DNA from 3 places in the Aliivibrio logei genome. Region 1 is predicted to be linked to each of the others. Evidence: riboswitches for the same ligand, from Rfam matches in the RefSeq annotation. Region 1 holds a riboswitch; each other region holds the start of a gene.
What was found. A riboswitch is a leader RNA that binds a small molecule or an ion and turns the genes downstream of it on or off. The one in region 1 is predicted to bind thiamine pyrophosphate.
Positions count from the first base shown of each region.

Region 1 (8,248 bases):
GGTTAAAATCTACTCTATTTCAAATAATATAACAACATGAAGCACGTAACTTTTAACGAGTTATATTTACAAAAATAACCTACTATCACAAAATTACATTAATTCATTCATTTCATTAAACGTAACATGCAAATTTATCGTTTATTTTTCGTTAAAAATTAAGTAGGCTTAAGCTTCACAGTATACAATTCGATTAGACTAATATGACTGAACCTAAAATCCCTTTAATCATCTCAGGTATTGCTACTGCTCTTTTAATAGGGGTTATTGCCATCAGTCATTATGTGGGTTTTGATTCTATATCTGACCTTTTTTTTGAAGGCGCTATGCTGATCTTATTGAGCTATATATTTCTTACCGTTAAATCCCATTTAACCCTATATCCAAAGCTTCTTATTGGTGCTTACTTACTTTTATTTAACAAGTCTTATGATTTACTAACAGAAGTTCCTTTGTTGGATCACTACGCTGATAATAATGAAATAGCGGATACCTTGCTTGACGACGGTACGTTATTACTCGCTTTTTTACTGATTGCTGTCGGATTAACAAACATTGTAAAAAGCCTCATTAAAGAAAGCATGAAAGACGATTTGACCGGGCTCTATAATCGTAAAAAATTCCCTGAAATCAAACTCTCCTCATTTGATCTTATCTACTTTGATTTAAATGGATTAAAACAAGTAAATGATATTAAAGGGCACGCTGTCGGTGATTTAATGATCATTCGCTTCGCTCAAATATTAAAGGCAAGTTGCTTAAAGCAAGAAATGGCCTTTCGCATCGGTGGTGATGAATTTATCGTCACGGTCGATTCAGAACGAGCAAAAGACTATATTAACGACGTATATACCTCATTAAATAATGAACCAATTTCATTCTCATACGGCATTGAAAAAGCAACAAAAGAAAACTTCAGAGAAGCGTTAATTCGCTCTGATAAAGCCATGTACACCATGAAAAAAGCACTAAAAAAGAGCACCTCAAGTGCTCAAATTTTATATCGCTAATCTCATAAAAAAGCTCGACTAGCGGCCCATCAACTCAAGCAACCCTTCACTTGCCTGCTTTGGCGATGTTGCATGGCAAATTGCCGACACTAAAGCAATCCCATCCACTTGAGTATCTGCTATTTTCTTAATGTTCGTTTCATTAATTCCGCCAATAGCCACAAGAGGAAGTTGACTTTCTTTAACGGCTTTAATTAAACCGTCAATGCCCCACTCTTTAATAATATTAGTCTTAGTTGGCGTAGAAAATATCGCACTGATACCAAGGTAATCAACTGGCAGATCTTGCGCTTCACGCAACTGCGTTTCATTTTCAACAGACAACCCTAAAATCATATCAGGGCCTATCAATTGACGAGCAAGGTTTGCAGGCATATCCGATTGACCTAAATGAACCCCATCCGCTTGCACCGCTAATGCCACATCAACACGATCATTTATAATTAATGGTACACCACTGTCTTTTAATACTTTTTTTATCGCCAATGAGCGTTCAATAAAAGCACGTACATCACCATGTTTTTCACGGATCTGCACCATGGTTACGCCGCCTTTTATTGCCTCTGCAACAACGTGGCACAACGTATCAATATCTTGTTGGTCGTCGGTCACTAAATACAAGGTATAAGGGCTATTCATATTACGAAACCTATGCATTAATCGTTAATTTCAAACGACGTGTGAGTGTTTCTTCATCTAACTGATAAAGCACATCCAGTAAATTCATTTGCAAGCTACCTGGGCCGACTGATTGCTCTGCGGCGATTTCACCTGCAACGCCTAAAATAGCCGTAGCTGCAACCCCTGAATGCTCACCTATTGCGGCAAAAGCACCTGTTAATGCGGTATGTGTACAACCCATCCCCGTAACAAAAGGCATCATCGCGTGACCATTATTCAATTTATACTGCGCCTCTTTCGTGACAACGTAATCAGTTTCACCCGAAATAACGACGCTGCATTGATACTGCTGCGCGACGTAACAAGCCGCACCTAATGCAGAATCACTGCTGTCTAATGCATCTACGCCTTTGCTCTGCGCGTTCTCACCCGCTAAAGCGATGATCTCAGAGGCATTACCTCGAATAATCAGTGTATTCGCGGCTTCTGCAATTTGACGCGCGGTTTGGGTACGAAGTTGACTTGCACCACATCCCACCGGATCAAGCACCACCACTTTATTATTAAGGTTTGCTTGCTCTACCGCGAAATGCATTCTTGGTGTCCATACGCTGTCTAATGTACCGATGTTGATCACCAAGGCACCAGAGAAACTCATCATCTCTGCCATTTCTTGTTGGCTGTGCGCCATGATTGGTGAAGCACCTAGCGCCAATAAAGCATTCGCTGTGTTGTTCATCACAACATAGTTGGTAATATTCACAACTAATGGCTTTTTCTCACGTAATATCGCTAATGCGTCAATAATCTTTTGCGTGTTCATGACCGTCATTTTTCTTCCTTAATTCGTTCGCTTATTCATTAATTGAGTACTAATCATCAACAATTAGGCTTCATCTAATCCTTGCTGCCAAAACGCCACTTCCATACGAGTCGCCGTTTTAAAAATATGACACAAACGCTGCCCACGCTGGCTATCAAGATCGATATCGACAAGCAATTCATCTAGCTGTGTAATGCTTTTTTGTACGCCTGATTGAAACTCTTCACCACCATACATCTTGATCCAATTCGCATACGGATTGCCTTCAAGCTTAGTTGATTCTCTTGCTAGTAGCTGCGCGCCAATCACCCCATAACCAATCGAACACGGTGCTAATGCTGCGTATAAATCAATGACATCACCAGACATACCGGTATCTAATACAAATCGAGTGTAGGCTACCGTACCAAAGGCTTCTGGCTCTGCTTCCATCTCTAACTCTGACACGCCCCACTCACCACAATAAGTCACATGATGTGCAATTTCCGAGCTAAGCAACGCTTGCACACTCGGTAGCGCCATTCGCATTTCCGCTAACGTTCTCGCTTTATAAATCGCTAAGGCATACGCTCTGGTGTACTGCTTTAAAAACAGAAAATCTTGTTTTAAATAATGTAGAAATGACGAATGCGCTAATTCTCCAAGCGCTAATTGTTGAACGAAGCTGTGCTCAGTGTATTCGGTCCACTCGTTTTGACACGCTTGAATTAAGTCTTGATGATTCATACTGATTCTCTAAAAAATAAATAGGAAAAATGGATTACAACACCGGCACAAAATCTTGAGCTTTAGGTTGTGTTTTTATGATCTTATGCTCGAACATAAACTCAGAGAAACGATTGTAGCGCTCTAAATCAACCGCTGATGGACGCAGAGCAAAACGCGTTAACGTGTCATTCCATGCGCTTTTATTTAATTCATTGTTTAGAGTGTCTGGCGCGTAAGAAACAAAGGTTTTCCACGATTCATCAGGGTGATTCACAATAAACTGCGTCGCTTTTTCGATAGCGTGATTAAATTTCTTTAGCGCATCGGCATCGTATGTTTTGGCATTAGCCACAAAAACAAGCTCATCATACGAGGGCACACCATGCTCTTCTGGGAAAAACGATTTCGCTTTATAGCCTTCTAATGCCAATTGATTGGTTTCAAAATTACGTAATCCTCCCCAAATAGCATCCACTTTTCCTGAAGCTAAAGACGACGATAATGCCCAGCCTACATTGATGATTTTAACCTCAGAGAAATCAACACCTTCTGTATTTAGCATCGTTCCTATCGTAGCGTCTTCATTACCCGCAATCGCAATACCAATCTTCTTGCCTTTCAAATCAGCTAAAGAATTTATCTTGCCGTTATCAAGTACCATTAAGGTATTTAATGGCGTGGCGATAAGGGTTGCCGAACGAATTAACGGTAAACCTGCCGCTACATCAATAGTTAAACTGGTTTGGTAAGAAATGGCTAAATCAATGTTATTTGCCGCCACTAATTTCGCCGGCATGCTTGGATCGGCGGGTTCTTGAATCGTCACATTTAGGCCTTCCTCTTTGAAATAGCCTTTTTGTTGTGCGATAACCACTGGCCCATGGTTCGGATTTACAAACCAATCCAACATTAATGTCATCGCTTTATCTTCCGCGCTTGCCATCATGGAGTAGCTTAAAATAAGAAGAGCCATCGCCCCTTTAATTACCATTTTATTCATTATCGTTGAGTCCTTTTTTATTATGAATTTATTTATCGTGTTGCCACGGTATGAGTTTTTGAATCAATACATCCGCAAGAAAATACAAGCTGACGGATAACGCGGCGAGAATGAATAACGCAGCAAACATTTCATCTATCATCATTCGAGCATTCGCTTGCAGCATTAAATAACCTAGCCCTTCGCTTGACCCTACCCATTCACCAACGACTGCACCAATAGGCGCGACAACAACAGCAACACGGATACCCGACGCTAAGGCAGGTAAAGCCGCAGGTAAGCGAACGTATTTTAATAATTGCCATTTTGATGCCCCCATCGTGTGGGCTAAATCAAGATAACCACTTGGGGTATTTCGCAGCCCGTCATAACAACAGGTAGTCACAGGGAAAAAGATAATTAATGCCGCCATCACGACCTTTGATGCGATGCCATAACCCAACCACAACATCAGAATAGGCGCGATAGCAAAAACAGGGATCGCTTGGCTCGCAATTAAAATTGGCAATAACCAACGTCGAAGTGGATCAAACAACAGCATTTGAAGGGCAAATAACAACCCCATAGAAAGACCCAAGCCAAGACCAAGCAAGATCTCTTGAGCCGTTATCCATGAATGAGAAAGTAGCACATCGTATCGTTGTATTAATTTAGTAAAGACAGCCAATGGACTAGGTAAAATGAAGCTTGGTAAAGCAAAAACTATTACGATGAATTGCCATAATCCCAGAATAACCACCGCACTGATTAAGATTCTTATCATGGATTTCACGCTTTGTAGCATTGGTTTTGGCGTTACCTTTCCTATCGTTGCTGATGTCGAATTTATAAGGAATGATTTAGACATAATCGACCTCTAAGGTATCAATTATTTGTTGTTGAAGTGCAGCTAACTCCGCATCAAGCTTTCGAGGTATCTGCGTACTAGGAACAGGTAAAGAGACCGCTGAAGCAGGTTGTCCTTGCATGATATAAACCACATCACTCAGTCTTAACGCTTCTTGTGGATCATGCGTGATCAATAAAACAGTTTTATCTGCTAGCACTTGAGCAGCAAGATCTTGCAGGCGATAACGAGTGACGGCATCTAGTGCAGAAAAGGGTTCATCCATTAATACCATTGGTTTGTCTTGCATTAATGTTCGAGCTAACGCCACACGCTGACGCATCCCGCCCGATAATTGTGACGGCATCGCAAACGCATGCTCTGTTAATCCAACTAACTCTAAAAGTTCATGCGCTCTGTGTTTATCCGAATTCGGTTTCGTTGAATTAAAGCGAGAGTTCGTTACAAACTTGTCGGCAAAGCAGACGTTATCTATTACGTTTAGCCACGGCATCAATAAATCTTGTTGCGCCATGTACGCAATATTGCCTTCTAATGCGTCTACGCCATCAATCGAAACATCCCCTGACCACACCACTTTATCGGTCAATAATCCGGCGAGATAACGCAATATCGACGTTTTTCCACAGCCACTCTTTCCTAATATGGCGGTCCATTTTCCTTTAGGAATCGTCATGTTTAGATTGAAAATAATAGGGTATTCGCTGTCTTTATATTGTAACGCCCCATTAGAAATGACGGCACCAATGCGATTATTCATCCCCATTACTCTGGAGTATGTAAAGCAAAAAAGTGATTCACAGGCCCATGTCCCTGACCAATATTCAGTTCATCGGCATGGATAATGGCTTGAGTAATGTATTGCTTACCTAATGCTACCGCAGCCAGTAGTTCATGACCTTGCGCTAAATACGAAGCAATCGCTGACGATAGTGTACAGCCCGTGCCGTGTGTATTGCGAGTTTCAATTCGAGGTGTCGATAAACGTTCTATGGAATCAGATAAAATCAGTAAATCGGTACTGTTTTCATCCTTTTCTAAATGCCCGCCTTTCAGTAAGACTGATTTAGCACCTAATTGACGAAGTTCATCAATCATTGCAGTCATTTCAACTTCACTTTCGGGAACTTTAGCATTAATGAGTGCCGCCGCTTCAGGTAGGTTTGGCGTGATAACATCGGCAAGGGGAAGCAGTTCAGATTTAAGGCTTTCAATAGCAGAGGATTGCAGAAGAAGATCACCACTGGTTGCAACCATCACAGGATCAACCACTAAATAACGCGGTGTGTATTGCTTTATTTTTTTCGCAACAGAACGGATGATATCAGAATCACTTAACATTCCAACTTTAACGGCAATGACATTTAAATCAGAGAAAACAGCATCAAGTTGCTGCTCAACAAATTCACTGCTGATTGGATAAATGCCCGTAACGCCTTGCGTATTTTGAGCGGTTAATGCGGTAATAACAGAACACGCATAACTGCCGGTTGCAGAAATCGCTTTGATGTCGGCTTGGATCCCTGCACCACCACCACTGTCAGAGCCAGCAATGGTTAATACAATCGGTGTTGTTGCAGATAATGTCGATAAAAGTGCAGTGTTATTTAATGAAGACATACTTATTTTCCCTAACTAACGGTCAGGAAAAACAGTCACATGAGATAAAGATACCGAGTAGGTGCTATCTCATTAAAAGAAACCAATCAGAGAAATCGTTTCAAGAAGACCATTAGTTCCCTACGTCAGTACTAACTGAATCAGGTTCAACGGGTTCGCTATTGCGATCTCAGCCTATTGGCTCCCCGACTAATGCCGTCATACTATCACTAATCGATTTGTAAATAGTATGCTTTTTTATGAGAATGCTAACTAGAGTTAACTAATTCTCAACCTATGAATTAAGTTTGGATACTAATTGAGCAACAATGGTTTTACGCATATCAGAAAGCTTAGGCGCTTCTCCGGCTTGCCATGGCAATGGACGCATTAGATTCATGGTTCTTAATCCAAAACGGGCCGTTAATAAACCAATCCCCAAACCCTGTGCTGCTCTGGTTGACAATTTACCTGCAAGGCCCGTAGATAGCATATCAACACCAACGTCCGTCACCATTTCAGTTGCTCCGGCAAACGCCATGTTTTGCAGAACCATTTTAAACAAACGTAAACGGCCCCAATAGCCAAGTTCGACCCCATAAACTTGAGAAACTTGTTCGATTAATCGAATATTACGCCACGCTACTAATAACATATCCACCACAGCTAATGGACTTAATGCCACCATTAACGCTGATTCACCAGCATGCTTGCTGATTAAGGCTTTTGCTCGTTTATCTTGCTCGATCACAACCATGCTGTCGTACATTTCAAACACTTCAGCGTTGTTATGATGTGATTCAATGCTGTTCTGCCAACGAGAAAACTCGGCAGTATGAGTGGTTAGCCCTTTTTTAGCTAACGTTTCACAGAACGGTTTTGCCTGACCAATGCCATTGCCTTCCATCAATTCGGTGGCTTGATGTTGGATCTCGGCACGGTTTTTAAGTTTACGTAGCGTCCATAGTTCACGACCAATGGCCGTCACCCCCATTAACGCCGCTAAACTGATTAATCCCGCCCAACCCAATGATAAGAAATCGGCGGTTTGAATCGCGGTAATAACATGATCAACACTTTGCCATACTGTTAATCCAAGGAATCCACCAATCAGTGTTTTAATACTCCAATGGGTTTTCTTTTTCACTAATGGCGTTTCAATATCAAGATCATCCAATTCACTTTCGTCTTCAATGGCTTGAGGAATAAAAGTTTGTGTTTCTTCGAACAGTTTTTGAGTATTCAGCGATTCTGTTGTTTGCTCATTTTCTGTAAATTGAGGCTCAGATTGAAATACGCGCTGTTTTTTTAATTCACTCATACTAATTTGTCTCCTAATAAAAACTGCATCGCTTTATCCATACGGATGTGTTGTAGCGGTTTGTCAGTCTCACTTTCTAACGGCTGAAAACTCATGAAATTAAAAGGTTTTGTTTCCCAATACGCTTTACTTGGAATACGTTTAGGCACCTCACCCGGAAACATCATCATCGGTGTTTGATCGGCGGTGACCCCTGATATTGCAGAAAACAATTCACCGTCGTCCTCAATCATTCCCGCGGTGGTAGCTTGAATTGAGGCAATACTCATGCACTCCATTTTAATGCCTTCGTAAGCGGTTTCTTGCCATGTTTGGTGGA
Region 1 is NZ_MAJU01000004.1:239,988-248,235, forward strand. Features, by position in the region: gene A6E04_RS01365 (GGDEF domain-containing protein) at 204-1,010, shown strand; gene thiE (thiamine phosphate synthase) at 1,029-1,649, opposite strand; gene thiM (hydroxyethylthiazole kinase) at 1,660-2,463, opposite strand; gene tenA (thiaminase II) at 2,518-3,180, opposite strand; gene A6E04_RS01385 (ABC transporter substrate-binding protein) at 3,215-4,162, opposite strand; gene A6E04_RS01390 (ABC transporter permease) at 4,191-5,009, opposite strand; gene A6E04_RS01395 (ABC transporter ATP-binding protein) at 5,002-5,775, opposite strand; gene thiD (bifunctional hydroxymethylpyrimidine kinase/phosphomethylpyrimidine kinase) at 5,775-6,629, opposite strand; TPP riboswitch at 6,730-6,827, opposite strand; gene A6E04_RS01405 (YcjF family protein) at 6,904-7,929, opposite strand; gene A6E04_RS01410 (YcjX family GTP-binding protein) at 7,926-8,248, opposite strand, start outside.

Region 2 (8,248 bases), on a different contig from region 1:
TCTATCGATACTGCACCATTAGCCGAAAAGCATAAAGAGGTGGCAACCGCCGCTTTAGGGCTTATTGCAATCCTAGAAAAAGGAAAGAAACCAACACCAACACAGCTTCGTCACGTTATCTCTGTAACCACAGCAGCATCAGGAATGTACGATGAAATGATCGTTGCAATCGTTCGTCCAACAGAAGAGCTAGTGCGTCAGCTACGTAAACAATAAAAACCACCCTCGACGATAAAAGAAAGCCGTCACCATCTTAATGGTAATGACGGCTTTTTAATTTCAATACAGCAAAAAAGAGGAAAGAAGTTTCACGTGAAACACGGTTCGTCGTGATAGTTCACTAACCCGAATAACTTCGCTCCCAATCTTTCCACACCGGTTCAAATCCCCTAGCCTTAACCGCTTGTGCAACCGCAGACGCTGATCGCTCATCACTAATAGCAAATTGCTCTAATGCCTCTTCGTTATTTGCGTAACCTCCAGGTTGAGTTTTTGATGCTGCAGAAACAGAGGTAATACCAAGCGGTAATACATTATTTCTAAAATGTTCAGACTCACGAGTAGACAGTGACAATTCAACTTCCGAATTTAATAAACGGTATGCACAGATTAACTGTACAAGCTGTTTATCACTCATGATTGATTTGGGTTGCAAAGCGCCTTCACATGGACGCAAACGTGGAAAGGAAATCGAGTACCTTGTTTGCCAATACGTACGTTCCAAGTAATCTAAATGTGCAGCAACATAAAAACAATCGGTGCGCCACTCTTCTAAACCAATCAAGGCACCAATGCCGATTTTATCAATCCCTGCTTTGGCTAATCTGTCCGGCGTTTCTAAGCGGTAGTTAAAGTCCGTTTTGTTACCTCGCAAATGATGTTCCGCATACGTCGATGGATGGTACGTTTCTTGGTACACCATCACGGCATCTAAACCCAATGTTTTTAGTTCTGCGTATTCGTGTTGATCTAATGGTTGAACTTCCATAGCCAAATAATTAAATGACCGCTTAATTTGAGGAACCGTATCACGGAAATAATTCATCCCAACTTTGGTTTCATGCTCTCCAGTCACCAAAAGTACACTGTCAAAATTCATCGCTTTAATCGCATCAATCTCATTAGCAATTTCATCTTGATTCAAGGTCTTTCGTTTAATTCGATTCTCCATCGAGAACCCACAATAAGTACACGCGTTTGCACATAGGTTCGAAAGATAAAGAGGAATATAAAACCCCATGGTATGACCAAATCGCTGGCGAGTCAGTCGTGCGGACTCTTGAGCCATTTGCTCTAAATACCCTTCAGCGGCTGGTGAGATTAACGCTTTAAAATCGTCTAAATTACGCTTTGGTTTGTTCAGCGCTCTTTCTACGTCTTGCGCTGTTTTACTGTAGATGGAGAGTTTGACCTCATCCCAATTCAGTTTTTTCCATTCATCAGTAAACGTCATCGTCTTTCCTTAGTCTCGGGAGTTAATCCAAGAATGCCGTTAATGGACTCGATGCCACCGCTTGAGAACTCACAGACGCCAACCCATTTTCATACGCTAACCGTCCAGACAGAACCGCCAACTTAAATGCCGTAGCCATCGCCACTGGATTTCTTGCTGCCGCAATCGCGGTGTTCACCAATACCGCATCAGCACCCAACTCCATCGCAAAGGCCGCATGCGATGGCGCGCCAATTCCAGCATCAACGACAACCGGCACTTTTGCTTGATCGATAATAATCTCTAAAAAATCGCGGCTCACAATGCCTTTGTTTGACCCAATAGGCGCCCCCAATGGCATCACTGCCGCACAACCGACTTCTTCAAGTCGTTTGCATAACACCGGATCAGCGTGACAATAAGGCAAGACAATAAATCCTTGGCGAACTAATTCTTCCGCCGCTTTTAATGTCTCAATCGGATCGGGCATTAGGTATTTTGGATCAGGGTGGATTTCCAATTTCAACCAATTAGTTTGCAACGCCTCTCTGGCTAACTGAGCCGCAAAGATCGCTTCTCGGGCATTTTTAGCGCCTGAAGTATTAGGCAGTAAATTAATGCCCGCCGTAATAATTGGCTTTAAAATATCATCCTCAGGATTGCTCACATCAACTCGTTTCAATGCCATCGTTGCAAGCTCAGAACCCGATTCAATTAATGCCTGCTGCATTATTAACGAATTGGGGAATTTTCCTGTTCCAGTAAACAAACGAGAATAAAATGGTGTATTTGCGATAATCAATGGTTGTGTCATATCAGCCTCCTGCAATGGCTTGGAATAAAGAAATCGATTCACCGTCAGATAAACCACGTTGTTGCCATTCACTTCGAGGAACAATTTGTTGGTCAATAGCTAACGCACACCCTTGAGTTTCTATTTGTTGATGAGACAGAAACATGAATAACGTCATTTTATTTTCAACCCGATGCACAACCCCATTTAATTCCACACTAATTAAATTACTCACTGACCGATTCTCTCTCTTTATGATGTGTTTCACGTGAAACACCTTGTAAATCACTTGGTGACTGACAGACAGGGCAACAATGGTCTTTGGGAATATCCATCGTCGACCAAGATAATGACTTACCATCAAATTGATGAAGTGAACTCCATTTCACCCACTCAGGTTGCGTTAAATACTTAATTGTCTCTAAGGCTTGTAGATTACCTATCATGCCAACCACTGGCCCAACAATTCCGAAAGATTGACAGTTCTTCGTTTGTTGGCTTTCAATAAAAGGGAACAGACAGTGATAACAAGACGACAATGTATTACCTAACTCATCACTCTTATTTGAAAACAACATCAATTGCCCTTGCCAACCAATCGCTGCGCCAGAAATTAAAGGCACCTGATGTTGAACACAGGCGGCATTAATATTGTGGCGTGTTATTAAGTTATCAGTGCAATCCAGAACAACATCGACCTGAGTAATGAATCGTGAAAGCGCAGGTTCTGTTAGATGCTTCGTTATCACCTCAATCGTGATCGTCTTGTTTATCGATTGCAGTTCTTGAGCCATCGCTAACGCTTTATTCTGTTTTATACTCTGCTCACGATAAACCACTTGCCTCTGTAAGTTACTAAGTTCAACGTCATCGCCATCGGCAATAATTAACGTTCCCACACCAGCAGCAGTCAAATACATTCCAACAGATGATCCCAACCCTCCGCAGCCAACCATTAGCACGGTGCTATTTCGAAGAGACAACTGTCCTCGCTCACCAATATCAGGCAACATGATTTGTCGGCTATAACGAAGGAAATCTTGATCATTTAATCCTTCCATCAATAAATTACTCATCCATCACCTCCAGTGTATTTTGCGATTTAATAAGGTAATCGGATGTTCTTGGTTGGGCTAAAATCGCAGAAAACTGATTGACGGCTTTTTCTATATTGTCGGCTTGAGTGATAGCTCGAACGACCGCAATGCTATCAACTCCGGTTTGCCACACTTGCTCAGCCACCGTTAAATCAATACCACCGATAGCAACGGTTGGTGTTTCACCCGCTAATTTTCTGTTGTTCGCTAAGTTAACTAAACCTTGAGGTTCTGATGGCATTTCTTTGGTCGGCGTAGGGAAAACATGACCAAGAGCTAAGTAACTTGGGTTCAATGCTTTAACGGTCATTAACTCACTGTCATCGTGAGTAGATAATCCTAAACAAATACCGGCATCAGAAATGGCAAGTAAATCCGCTACTTCAATGTCTTCTTGCCCAAGGTGAATACCAAACGCGCCATGCTTTATTGCTAGTTGCCAATAATCATTAATAAAGACTTGAGCATCATATTCACGACCGAGTCTAATCGCTTCAATGATCTGATTTTCTAAATCAGGTTGTTCCGGGGTTTTAATTCGTAATTGAATGGTTTGAACATTAAGTTTAAGTAATGTCTCTATCCATGACACATCATCTACCACCGGGTAAAGGCCAAACTTTTCTCTATCGATTGCAGGAAAAGAATACATCGTTTGATCTCCTGAGTGGTGTTCCACGTGAAACACCACCATTCATGATTAAAATAATAATGGTAACTGTCGTTAGCTTTTCACGGGTTCTGCATCTACAGCAGGATGGTACAACTCAGAACCAGAGGCCTTAAACTCTGCTGATTTTTGGCGCATACCTTCAAGTGGGTCATCGAGCATTTTGATATTAATCGCTCGGTCTAACGCCACTTGTTCTGTGTCTTTGGCATACTCTCGAACTTCTTGTGATATTTTCATTGAACAGAATTTAGGCCCGCACATTGAACAAAAGTGTGCAACCTTGCCTGACTCTTGAGGCAGTGTTTCATCATGAAATTCACGAGCGGTAATCGGATCAAGTGACAGATTAAACTGGTCTTCCCAACGAAATTCAAAACGGGCTTTTGATAAGGCGTTATCTCGAATTTGGGCACCCGGATGACCTTTGGCTAAATCACCCGCATGAGCGGCTAATTTATAGGTGATCAAACCAATCTTAACGTCTTCTTTATTTGGTAGGCCTAAATGTTCTTTCGGTGTGACATAACAAAGCATTGCACAGCCATACCATCCAATCATGGCCGCACCAATCCCCGAAGTAATGTGGTCATAACCAGGGGCAATGTCAGTCGTTAATGGACCTAATGTATAGAACGGAGCTTCATGACAATGCTTGAGTTGCTCATCCATGTTCTCTTTGATCATATGCATTGGTACATGACCCGGCCCCTCAATAATCACTTGAACATCGTATTCCCAAGCAACTTTAGTTAACTCACCGAGCGTTCTCAATTCAGCAAACTGTGCTTCATCATTCGCATCCGCAATTGAGCCCGGACGTAAACCATCCCCTAAAGAAAGAGAAACATCGTACTTTGCACAAATCTCACAAATTTCACGAAAATGCGTATATAAGAAACTTTCTTGATGATGCGCTAAACACCATTTTGCAATGATAGAACCGCCACGAGAGACAATTCCGGTGACTCGTTTCGCCGTCATTGGTACATAACGAAGCAGTAAACCGGCATGAATCGTAAAGTAATCTACACCTTGCTCCGCTTGCTCAATTAAGGTATCTCGCATGACTTCCCAGTTTAGATTCTCAGCCACGCCATTCACTTTCTCTAGTGCTTGGTACATCGGAACCGTGCCAATGGGTACTGGGCTATTACGAAGGATCCATTCACGTGTTTCGTGAATATTACGACCTGTCGATAAGTCCATCACCGTATCACCGCCCCAACGTGTAGACCAAACCAGCTTCTCTACTTCTTCTTCAATCGACGAACTGACCGAAGAATTACCAATATTGGCATTAACTTTAATTAAAAAATTACGACCAATGATCATTGGCTCTGTTTCTGGGTGGTTGATATTGGCAGGAATAATGGCTCGCCCTTCGGCGACTTCGTTACGTACAAATTCAGGGGTAATTTCTTTTGGAAGGTTGGCACCAAAACTGTGGCCAGGATGCTGATGATTTAGTTGTTCATCTGCAAATTTTTGACGACCCATGTTTTCACGGATCGCGATGTATTCCATTTCTGGGGTAATGATACCTTGGCGAGCATAGTGTAATTGCGTCACACATTGTTGAGGTTTGGCTCGTCGAATCGTGGGTAAATTGCCATAACGAAGTTCATCAAGTGTTTCATCAGACAGGCGTTCTTGAGAATAAACAGAGCTTACCCCTTTCAACACTTCAGTATCAGTGCGGCCTTCTATCCAACGTTCGCGTAATTTAGGCAACCCTTGGTAAACATCAATGTCGTAATTTGGGTCGGTATAGACCCCTGATGTGTCATAGACTTGAATGGGTTCGTTTGGTATCAGCGTTGGATTTTCTTTTGTTCCACCGACTAAGCTATCAGCCAATGATATTTCACGCATTGGAACACGAATATCAGGACGAGAACCGTCGATATAGATTTTTTTTGAATTGGGATAAGGTTGAACAGAAAGCGACTCAATGTTTGATTTAGCATCCAAACGCGCTTGTTTACGACTTGACGACATAGCAAAATTCCTTGTAATAATTAGGATAATTGCTTGTCGGATTATGTAGCAAGAGGTTCTTAGTGTGCGTAAATATAAAGTAGAAAAATCGTCTACTTAATTCAAGGTATCTGCTGAAAATGACACTTTGCAGTTACAATGATATGACAGCACTAAGTGATAAATTATCTCTTGTTCCCTTCGCAGGTATTAGCCTGATCAGGTTCTACGGATCCCGCAACGCGGTCTCAGCTCGTACTTTAAAAAAGTACTAAGCACTCCGACAAGTTTCTTTCAGAAGTTCTTGGTGAAAAACTGAACGAGTGCGGAGTATAAAGAAAGGAATAAATCACAGCAAATATTCCATTGAAGAAATAATAAAATATCGAGAAAAAGAAAAAGCCACATTAATATGCGGCTTTGTTAGCGATTTGTATCAGATTCGACTAAGTAAAGAATGTCTTATTGAGCAATCATGACATCACATTTCAATTTATCAGAAACTTCATCACCAAGAGTACGCCCCCAGTGAATTTTACTTTTATGGTAACCAATGATCACGAGATCGGTATTGATTTTATCCCCAATCTCACTGATGTGTTTTACGATATTTCCATCAGCAATATGTACAGCGCGAACAGGATAAGGTGATTCTTTAGATAATATAGATAACTGCTCTATTCGCTTAAACTCTAACGCGTTATGGCTCGATTCTAGCTCTAGCTCAACATCCATGTAATTAACATCACCGATGCCGACCTCTACAAAAATGACATGCAATTCTGCGTCATTTTGTTTTGCAAGAACCCCTGCTTTAACCATTAACTTATGTGCTTTACTGTCATCAGGATTTAATGCGAGTAAAATGGTTTGGTATAACTTCATATCTTGCTCCTGTGAAAGAATAACTTACGACGCTGATACTATAAAACTATAATCAACCTGCTGCAATTAGAAGCATGATTAAGTAATCACTGCCATTTTTGTATTTAAAAGAGATATTGATAAAAATTCATATCCAACTATGTTATTAATAAGCTAGCTTTCTATTTTAATCGAGGTATCAATGAATCAATTTATGCTATTGGGCTTTATTGCTTTTGGTGGCGCATTTGGGGCTTGTGCCCGCTATTTGATCTCAGAACTTTGTGTCGTTCTATTAGGTAAAGGCTTTCCGTATGGAACCTTAACCGTCAATATTGTCGGCTCTCTTATCATGGGTGTATTAATGTCTTCTCTTAACCAAGGCATTATTGAAGCCGCGCCTTGGCGTCCAATTATAGGGCTTGGATTTCTTGGAGCACTAACGACGTTCTCTACATTCTCGATGGATAATGTAATCTTGATGCAACAAGGAGAAGTAATCAAAGCGGGTCTAAATATTTTACTGAATGTAACCTTAAGCATCACAGCCTGCTTTATTGGCTTTCAATTAATGAAAAGCTAATCTATCTGCTTTTTAGTATGTTCTTTACGAGCAGACATAAAAAAGACGCTTAATAATAAGCGTCTTTTTTAGTTTCAATGAGTCGTTATTATCACCACGTTCTTACGGGTGTGTAACCACTTATCATTATAGCCATTTTCGTATTTACGCTTTCGAATCCTTTCCAAAGTTTTTTCGTTACTGCTGTTTTTTTATTTCTTGGTTGTTGCTTACCGTACATAGCTTCATTAAGCATGTTCTTTGCAGCAATTTGACCAAGATAAACAGAACCTAAATCGTAATTCATTTTATAAAACCTTAGAGATTAATTAAGCAGCGAATTGTACTGCTTACCCTCTAAAAAACAAGATCTAGATCACACTTTTATTTCAGTAATAAAATAGGACATTATCGAATAGTTGGCGTTGCTAAGTATGTAGACTTACGAACACCTTCCCCAAATGTACTCTGGATTAACGCCGTCATCTCTTGCGAATTTATGGAATCAGCCGTCTTTTGAATATTCAATAACGCATCAATTCCATAGCCATGTATTGTGTACCTCGTAAATAACCAGGCTTGTTGTGATGAGTTATTTTTCATTGGAGACAAATCAACCACTAACTGTTTTGCAGCAGAACGGGTTTCTTCCTCAGACACTCCTTTTAATAAATCAGTAATCACTTTATCTATCGCTGATTCAATAAGCTCCGCATTTTTTGGAGCAACTTGAGCGCCAACAATCCAATTACTTCGTAATTCACCATCAGAGTTTATGATTTCTGTATAAGGCGCATAATCTAAGCTCAGCTCTTCACGTACATAAGACATCAAACGTTTAGAGACAATG
Region 2 is NZ_MAJU01000024.1:197,060-205,307, forward strand. Features, by position in the region: gene A6E04_RS21660 (hypothetical protein) at 1-216, shown strand, start outside; gene thiH (2-iminoacetate synthase ThiH) at 341-1,453, opposite strand; gene A6E04_RS16520 (thiazole synthase) at 1,476-2,246, opposite strand; gene thiS (sulfur carrier protein ThiS) at 2,248-2,460, opposite strand; gene A6E04_RS16530 (HesA/MoeB/ThiF family protein) at 2,453-3,301, opposite strand; partial or broken gene thiE (thiamine phosphate synthase) at 3,294-3,968, opposite strand; gene thiC (phosphomethylpyrimidine synthase ThiC) at 4,047-5,993, opposite strand; TPP riboswitch at 6,152-6,265, opposite strand; gene A6E04_RS16545 (universal stress protein) at 6,435-6,857, opposite strand; gene crcB (fluoride efflux transporter CrcB) at 7,039-7,419, shown strand; gene A6E04_RS16555 (hypothetical protein) at 7,511-7,705, opposite strand; gene A6E04_RS16560 (M16 family metallopeptidase) at 7,807-8,248, opposite strand, start outside.
Region 2: linked by a shared signal. The riboswitch ahead of thiC (phosphomethylpyrimidine synthase ThiC) and the one ahead of thiD (bifunctional hydroxymethylpyrimidine kinase/phosphomethylpyrimidine kinase) in region 1 are both predicted to bind thiamine pyrophosphate.

Region 3 (8,248 bases), on a different contig from region 1:
CTACCAAAAAGCGCTATCGCACTTAAATCACCCATTGATAAAATAAAAGCAATGGCAAAGGCATGAGCCATCGGTTTTCTTAACCCTCTCCACTCAATTAAGCGAAAACGAGTAAAACCATTAAGTCCTAAACTCGCACACAATAACTGATATTGCTGTGCCATATGCAATAAAGGTTGAGCAAGCGTCTTTATGACGTATGGAAGCGCCATAAGTGCATTGACTAAAATGACGATCCAAATAGCCATACTAAATACATCAGTGATGTTTTTAAGCAACAAAAACAACCCCGTGCTAATAACCAATCCTGGGGTAACTAAAATCATAGTACCAATTAAATCTAATTTATCCGCCAAAAAACGCTGATGATTAAGCCTTAACGCTCGGGTGGTATGAAGCAATAAAACCCCAAAAACCATCGCTAATAGCGCCGCACAGAAAGCAACAATGAATGAATTAGCGAATGCTGACCAAAAAGCACTAGAGGTCATCACCGTAATAACTTCAGAATTTATCCCACTAATAACAACCATGAGTAATGGAGGTAAAATAAACAGAGTAAGTAATATAATCCACCCTTTATCCCACAACTTTTGTCTCTTTGAGTCTTGATAGATAATGGGCTTACCTAGCGTTGCACTGTCAACGGCAATCGACGTAGAAAACCGTTGAATACACAGCGATAATCCTGCGCATAACAACATTTGCCATAACGCTAAAATAGCGCCGGCCTGTAAATCAAAATCAAATTTAATGGCTTGGTAAATAGCAAGTTCAATCGTGGTTGATTTTGGTCCTCCACCTAATGCCATTACGGTTGCAAAACTGGTAAAGCAAAGCATGAACACCAAGCCTGCAACATGCGGAAATTGTTGTTTTACTCTTGGCCATGCAACAACGTTAAATTTATTCCATCCAGTCAATCCTAGATGAGCAGAAAGCTGATGTTGCTCCATCGGTATACTGTCTAATGATTGTAAAAACAAACGAGTTGCAAAAGGATAATTAAAGAACACATGCGCGAGTAAAATGCCATTTAATCCATAAATAGAAAACGGCAATTTACCACCAAAAAATGCAAACACCTTAGCTAAGAGACCGCTGTTTCCATAAATAGCAAGTAAACCAAAAACCCCTACTAACACAGGTAAAACCAAGGTCGTCGCACACAACTTTAATAACAGACCGCGTCCTAAAAAAGAGCGACGAGATAGTGCATATGCTGTCGGAACCGCAAGTACCACACTAAACAACGTAGACAGGGTTGCTTGATAAAAACTAAATTTGGTTATATGAATATAATAAGGATCGGACCAAATTAAACTGACATTGATACTGGGTGACGCGATTAATAATGCACCAATAGCTCCGCCAACAAAAATAACAATCACAGTAGCGATCATATAGCCGATATAGGGAATAGAATTTAAGGGATTCGTTTTCATGATGTTATCTATCTGTCCCAAAAAGAAACGTACGTATTATACGTCTCTTTTCAGTGCATCGATTAAAAGATTAATGCGTGTTGCCATTCGCGAATCCACAACTTTCTTTGCTTCGCAATCTCCGCAGAACTAAATGACAACGCTTTAGTCGGAACCTTAAGGTCTTCAAACCCTTTAGGTAACGTAATATTAGTCACTGGATACATCCAATTTCCCGTTGGCATCGCTGATTGAAATTCCTTACTAAGAATAAAAGCTAAGAACTCATCAGCTAACGCATTATGTTGCGTATTTTTTACTTTCGCCGCCACTTCCACTTGCATGTAATGACCTTCTGAAAAATTAGCCGCTGCAAATCGATCGTCTTTTTCAGCAAGTGAATGGTATGCTGGAGACGTCGTATAAGACAAAACAAGATCAGATTCACCCTCTAAAAACATACTGTAAGCTTCTGACCAGCCTTTCGTGACGGTGACGGTTTTCTTTGCAAGTTGTTTCCATGCTTGAGCAACATCATCTCCATACACCGATTTCATCCATAACAATAAACCTTGGCCCGGTGTAGAGGTTCTTGGATCTTGATAAATAACGGTTAAATCATCTCGTTGTTCTACTAATTCTTTTAGACTCTTAGGTGGGTTCTTTACTTTTTCTTTGTTATATACGAAAGCAAAATAACCATAATCATAAGGAACAAAGGTCTTATCATTCCAACCATTAGGTATTGTCACTGAGTCCGTATTTACATTATGTTCAGCCAGTAAACCCGTTACTTTCGCCTCTGCCATTAAATTATTATCGAGCCCTAAAACAATGTCCGCTTTTGAATTACTGCCTTCTAAACGAAGACGATTCAAAATAGAAACGCCATCATCCAAAGCGACAAGATCAAGATTGCAGCCACACTGTTTTTCAAAAGCCGCTTTAATTGTTGGACCAGGGCCCCAATCAGCAGCAAAAGAATCATAAGTATAGACTGTTAGCGTTTCAGAAGCAGAAGCAGAAAAAGAAGAGAGAGAACTAACAGCTAAAGCGATAGGTAGTGTTTTAAGTAGAGGGGATATATAACGTGTTTTCATTATGCGCTCTTTGTCCTTTTGAGCGACACAGGGTTAAGTTGATATACTCGATGAGAATGTCATCTCAATCCCTACGTCAGCATTATCTGATTCAGGTAGTACGGGTTTAAGTAAGCATTATCCAATGTTTACTAATCTCAGCTAGTCGCTCCCCGATGAGAGGCCATATTGTATGTGTGAATGCATTAATGAGCCAGAGGTTTATTAACTCTTCTGACGCTGATCATAACCCCATCGAGGAACAAGTCCTTGTTCTACACCTAGGTGATCCAATATACGAGCGACCATAAAATCGATTAAATCTTCAATCGATTTTGGTTGATGATAAAATCCAGGTGCAGCAGGCATTATCGTTGTCCCCATTTGAGATAGCTTCAACATGTTTTCTAAATGCAATGTAGAAAATGGCGTTTCTCTAACCACCATAATTAACTGACCGCGCTCTTTTAATACCACATCAGCAGCCCGTTCAATCAAATTATCTGAAATACCATGAGCAATAGAAGCAACGCTCCCTGCAGAGCATGGGCATACCACCATTTGTTTTGGTGCTGCCGACCCAGAAGCCACTGGAGAAAACCAATCTTCTTTACCGCACACAATTAACTTATCGGCATCACAACCTAAGTGTTCAACTAAGACCGCTTTCATTGCATCAGGACCACTTGGCAATTTTAAATTATGCTCGGTTGCCATCACAACTCTTGCTGCAGATGAGATAAGAAAATAAACTTGATAATCAGCAGCCAACAAACACTCCAATAGACGTAATCCATAAGGGGCACCAGAGGCACCAGTCATTGCTAAGGTGATTGTTTTCTGTTTTTTATACATCCTAAATAGCCTTTTGCTCTAATGCTGATAGTAATTTACCGTGAATGCCTTCAAAGCCGCCATTACTCATGACTAGAATTTGATCACCTTCTTTTGCTTCAGCCACAATCATATCAACAAAAGCGTTAATCTCATGATGAGTATAGGCGGGTTGAACACATTGTTTAGCGACATCATCAACGGACCAAGAAATATTATCAGGTTGGAAAAGATACACCGAATCTGCGGCATGAAGCGAACCGGCTAAGGTGTCTTTATGAACCCCTAGTTTCATCGTACTAGAGCGAGGTTCTAATACTGCGATAATTTTATTATCACCCACTTTATTACGTAAACCGCTTAACGTTAGATCAATTGCAGTAGGGTGATGAGCAAAATCGTCATATACCGTGACCCCATTAACCTCACCTTTAAACTCTAATCGACGCTTAGTATTGATAAAGGAGCCCAATGCTTCACAAGCTAAATCTGGGGTAACGCCTACATGGCGAGCCGAAGCTACGACCATAAGAGCATTACTTACATTATGATCACCGACTAAATTCCAGTTTACCTGCCCAACATTTTCATCATTGAAATAAACGTCAAATTGGCTGCCGTCTTTCTTAAGTTTACTCGCTTTCCATTCTCCTTCTTCACCCGTAAATTCAATCTCACTCCAACATCCTTGCTCTAGTACTTCAGCTAAGGGTTTATCTTGTTTAGGGGCAAAAATACGACCACTACTAGGCACCGTTCTTATAAGATGATGGAACTGACGTTGAATTGCAGCAAGATCATCAAAAATATCAGCATGATCAAATTCCAGATTATTTAATACTAACGTTCGTGGACGGTAATGAACAAACTTAGAACGCTTGTCAAAAAAAGCACTGTCATATTCATCGGCTTCAACCACAAAAAACATGCTTTCACCTAATCGTGCCGATTCCCCAAAGTTACCAAGTACACCACCGACGAGAAAACCAGGTTTATATCCACACTCTTCTAAGACCCAGGCTAGCATGCTTGATGTCGTCGTCTTACCATGAGTTCCTGCAACAGCCAGTACCCAGCGATCTTGTAATAGGAACTCTTGCAACCATTGAGGTCCTGAAGTGTATTTTAAATTTTTATCTAAAACATACTCCACACATGGGTTACCACGACTCATCGCATTCCCAATGACAACAAGGTCTGGCGCAGGATCTAACTGACTAGGATCAAAGCCTTCAATGATCTCAATACCTTGAGATTCTAATAACGTACTCATTGGAGGATAAACGTTCGCATCACTACCTGTAACCTTATGTCCAAGTTGACGAGCTAAAGTTGCGGCTCCTCCCATGAAGGTGCCACAGATGCCAAGGATATGAATATGCATAATAAAAACCGTCTTATATTAAATTAAGTGAGTAATCCCGTTATCGAGTTACTTCAATACTCTTAAAAAGTTCTGTGCTATAGAATGAATTACAGTAAACAGTAACACAACCATTATAAAGATAAATTGCACTCGTTTTATATTGGATTATAAATTGTAACTGACCCCATCCACCGTTGATATCTAATAACATGAGAATAAAAGGAATAACCCATGTCAGAAATAAGAACTTTAGGTGAGTTTATCGTCGCTAAACAGCACGATTTCCCTCATGCAAGTGGAGAGTTGTCATCATTAATCGGTTCCATTAAATTGGCAGCAAAAATAGTAAACCGAGAAATAAATAAAGCAGGGCTGGTTGATATTACAGGGGCTTCTGGTGATGAAAATATTCAAGGTGAACAACAACAAAAATTAGATATCTACGCCAATGATAAATTTAAAGCCGCATTAGAGAATCGAGACCAAGTGTGTGGCGTCGCAAGTGAAGAGGAAGATGAAGCAGTTGCGTTTAATAAGGAACTGAATAAAAACGCAAAGTATGTCGTGTTAATGGATCCATTGGATGGTTCTTCAAATATCGATGTTAATGTTTCTGTCGGTACTATTTTCTCCATTTATCGTCGTATTTCACCAATTGGCTCACCGGCAACCGAAGAAGATTTTCTACAGCCAGGAAATAAACAAGTTGCTGCTGGTTATATTATTTATGGTTCTTCTACCATGCTGGTTTATACCACAGGGAACGGCGTTCACGGCTTTACTTACGATCCATCTCTTGGTGTCTTCTGTTTATCTCATGAAGACATGAAAATCCCACAAGATGGTAATATATACTCCATTAATGAAGGGAATTACATACGTTTCCCTGAAGGAGTGAAGCAATATTTAAAATATTGCCAAGAAATAAAACCTGCGGAAAATCGCCCATATACATCACGTTATATCGGGTCTCTCGTTGCTGATTTCCATCGTAATCTATTAAAGGGAGGGATTTATCTGTACCCAAGTACTCAAGCTTACCCAAATGGAAAATTAAGATTACTTTATGAATGTAATCCAATGGCAATGTTAATTGAAGAGGCGGGAGGAAAAGCGACAAGTGGAGAAGAGCGGATCTTAGATATTACTCCGACCGAATTACATCAACGTGTACCTTTCTTTGTTGGTTCAATCAATATGGTCGATAAAGTACAAAATTTTCTTGATGAATGGCAAGATTAACAATATTTAGATACAAAAAAACCGAGTCCTAAGACTCGGTTTTTTATTGAAACTACTTACTAATTACTCAGCTGCAGCTTCTACTTCTGGGCGATCTACAAGCTCAATGTATGCCATTGGAGCTTTATCACCTGTACGGAAACCGCACTTCAGAATACGAGTATAACCACCAGCACGTTGTGCAAAGCGTGGACCTAACTCGGTAAATAGTTTTGCTACAACTTCGTTATCACGAGTGCGAGCAAATGCTAGACGACGGTTAGCAACACTGTCTGTCTTAGCTAATGTAATCAAAGGCTCAACTACACGGCGAAGCTCTTTTGCTTTTGGTACAGTCGTCTTGATAATCTCGTGACGAACCAAAGAGCAAGCCATATTGCTAAACATAGCTTTACGGTGGCTGCTGTTGCGGTTGAGTTGACGACCACTCTTACGATGGCGCATGACCTAATCCTTCTAACTAGATAATTAGTGAACTGATTAATCTTCAGCGATAGACGCTGGTGGCCAGTTCTCTAGGCGCATGCCTAAAGAAAGACCACGTGAAGCTAGAACATCTTTAATTTCAGTTAAAGATTTCTTACCAAGGTTTGGAGTTTTAAGTAACTCAACCTCAGTGCGCTGCACCAGATCACCAATGTAGTGAATCGCTTCTGCTTTCAAACAGTTAGCAGAGCGAACCGTTAGTTCAAGATCGTCTACAGGACGCAGTAGGATCGGATCGAACTCTGGCTTTTCTTCTTTTTCTTCAGGAACTCGTACATCACGAAGATCTACAAATGCATCCAATTGTTCAGCTAAAATTGTAGCTGCACGACGGATAGCTTCCTCAGGATCAAGCGTACCATTCGTTTCCATATCGATAACGAGTTTGTCTAAGTCAGTACGTTGCTCTACACGTGCCGCTTCAACCGCATAAGATATTTTATCTACTGGGCTATAAGTTGCATCGACAAGCAAACGACCGATTGGACGCTCATCTTCTTCAGTATGGATACGAGCTGTTGACGGTACATAGCCGCGACCACGCTCTACCTTGATTCTCATGCTGATTTCAGCATTGTCATCAGTTAAGTGGCAGATTACATGCTCTGGGTTCGCAATCTCAACATCACCATCATGGGTGATGTCACCTGCAACAACAGGGCCTGCACCAGACTTGTTAAGAGTAATGATAACTTCATCTTTACCCTCAACCTTAACGGCCAGGCCTTTAAGGTTTAGAAGGATTTCAAGGATATCTTCCTGAACACCTTCTTTGGTGCTGTACTCATGTAATACGCCTTCGATTTCTACTTCAGTTACGGCACAACCCGGCATTGAAGATAGTAAAATACGACGTAGAGCGTTACCTAGAGTATGGCCGAAACCACGCTCTAATGGCTCAAGAGTTACTTTTGCGTGAGTCAGGCTAACTTGTTCAATGTCAACTAGACGCGGCTTTAGAAATTCTGTTACAGAACCCTGCATTGTGTCCTCTCTTTATTTAAACTTTACTTAGAGTAAAGCTCGACGATCAAGTGTTCGTTGATGTCGGCAGACAAATCAGAACGTTCAGGAAGACGCTTAAACGTACCTTCCATTTTGCCAGCATCTACTTCAATCCAAGTTGGCTTTTCGCGTTGTTCAGCAACTTCTAGAGCAGCTTTAATACGTGATTGCAGTTTAGCTTTTTCACGAATTGAAACAACATCGTTAGCCGAAACTTTGAAAGAAGGAACGTTAACTACTTTACCATTAACTAGAATAGACTTATGACTAACTAGTTGACGAGATTCAGCACGTGTAGAACCAAAACCCATACGGTAAACTACGTTATCTAGACGACCTTCAAGAAGTTGAAGTAGGTTTTCACCTGTGTTGCCTTTAATACGAGCAGCATCTTTGTAGTAGTTACGGAATTGTTTTTCTAGTACGCCATACATACGACGAACTTTTTGCTTCTCACGAAGCTGAACGCCATACTCAGATAGACGACCGCGACGAGCGCCGTGTACACCTGGAGCGTTATCGATCTTACACTTGGTATCGATCGCACGTACGCCTGATTTAAGGAATAAATCAGTGCCTTCGCGACGGCTAAGCTTCAGCTTAGGACCCAAATATCTTGCCATGTTCTTTCTCCAATATTCCTAGAAACGAAACTTAAACGCGACGTTTCTTAGGTGGACGACAACCGTTATGAGGGATCGGAGTAGCATCAACAATATTTGTGATGCGGTATCCAGCAGCGTTTAACGCACGGATAGTTGACTCACGACCAGGACCAGGGCCCTTAACCATAACTTCAAGGTTCTTAACGC
Region 3 is NZ_MAJU01000026.1:12,148-20,395, reverse strand. Features, by position in the region: gene thiP (thiamine/thiamine pyrophosphate ABC transporter permease ThiP) at 1-1,445, opposite strand, end outside; gene thiB (thiamine ABC transporter substrate binding subunit) at 1,508-2,524, opposite strand; TPP riboswitch at 2,576-2,689, opposite strand; gene A6E04_RS17535 (flavin prenyltransferase UbiX) at 2,729-3,358, opposite strand; gene mpl (UDP-N-acetylmuramate:L-alanyl-gamma-D-glutamyl-meso-diaminopimelate ligase) at 3,360-4,721, opposite strand; gene fbp (class 1 fructose-bisphosphatase) at 4,935-5,945, shown strand; gene rplQ (50S ribosomal protein L17) at 6,009-6,389, opposite strand; gene A6E04_RS17515 (DNA-directed RNA polymerase subunit alpha) at 6,426-7,415, opposite strand; gene rpsD (30S ribosomal protein S4) at 7,439-8,059, opposite strand; gene rpsK (30S ribosomal protein S11) at 8,091-8,248, opposite strand, start outside.
Region 3: linked by a shared signal. The riboswitch ahead of thiB (thiamine ABC transporter substrate binding subunit) and the one ahead of thiD (bifunctional hydroxymethylpyrimidine kinase/phosphomethylpyrimidine kinase) in region 1 are both predicted to bind thiamine pyrophosphate.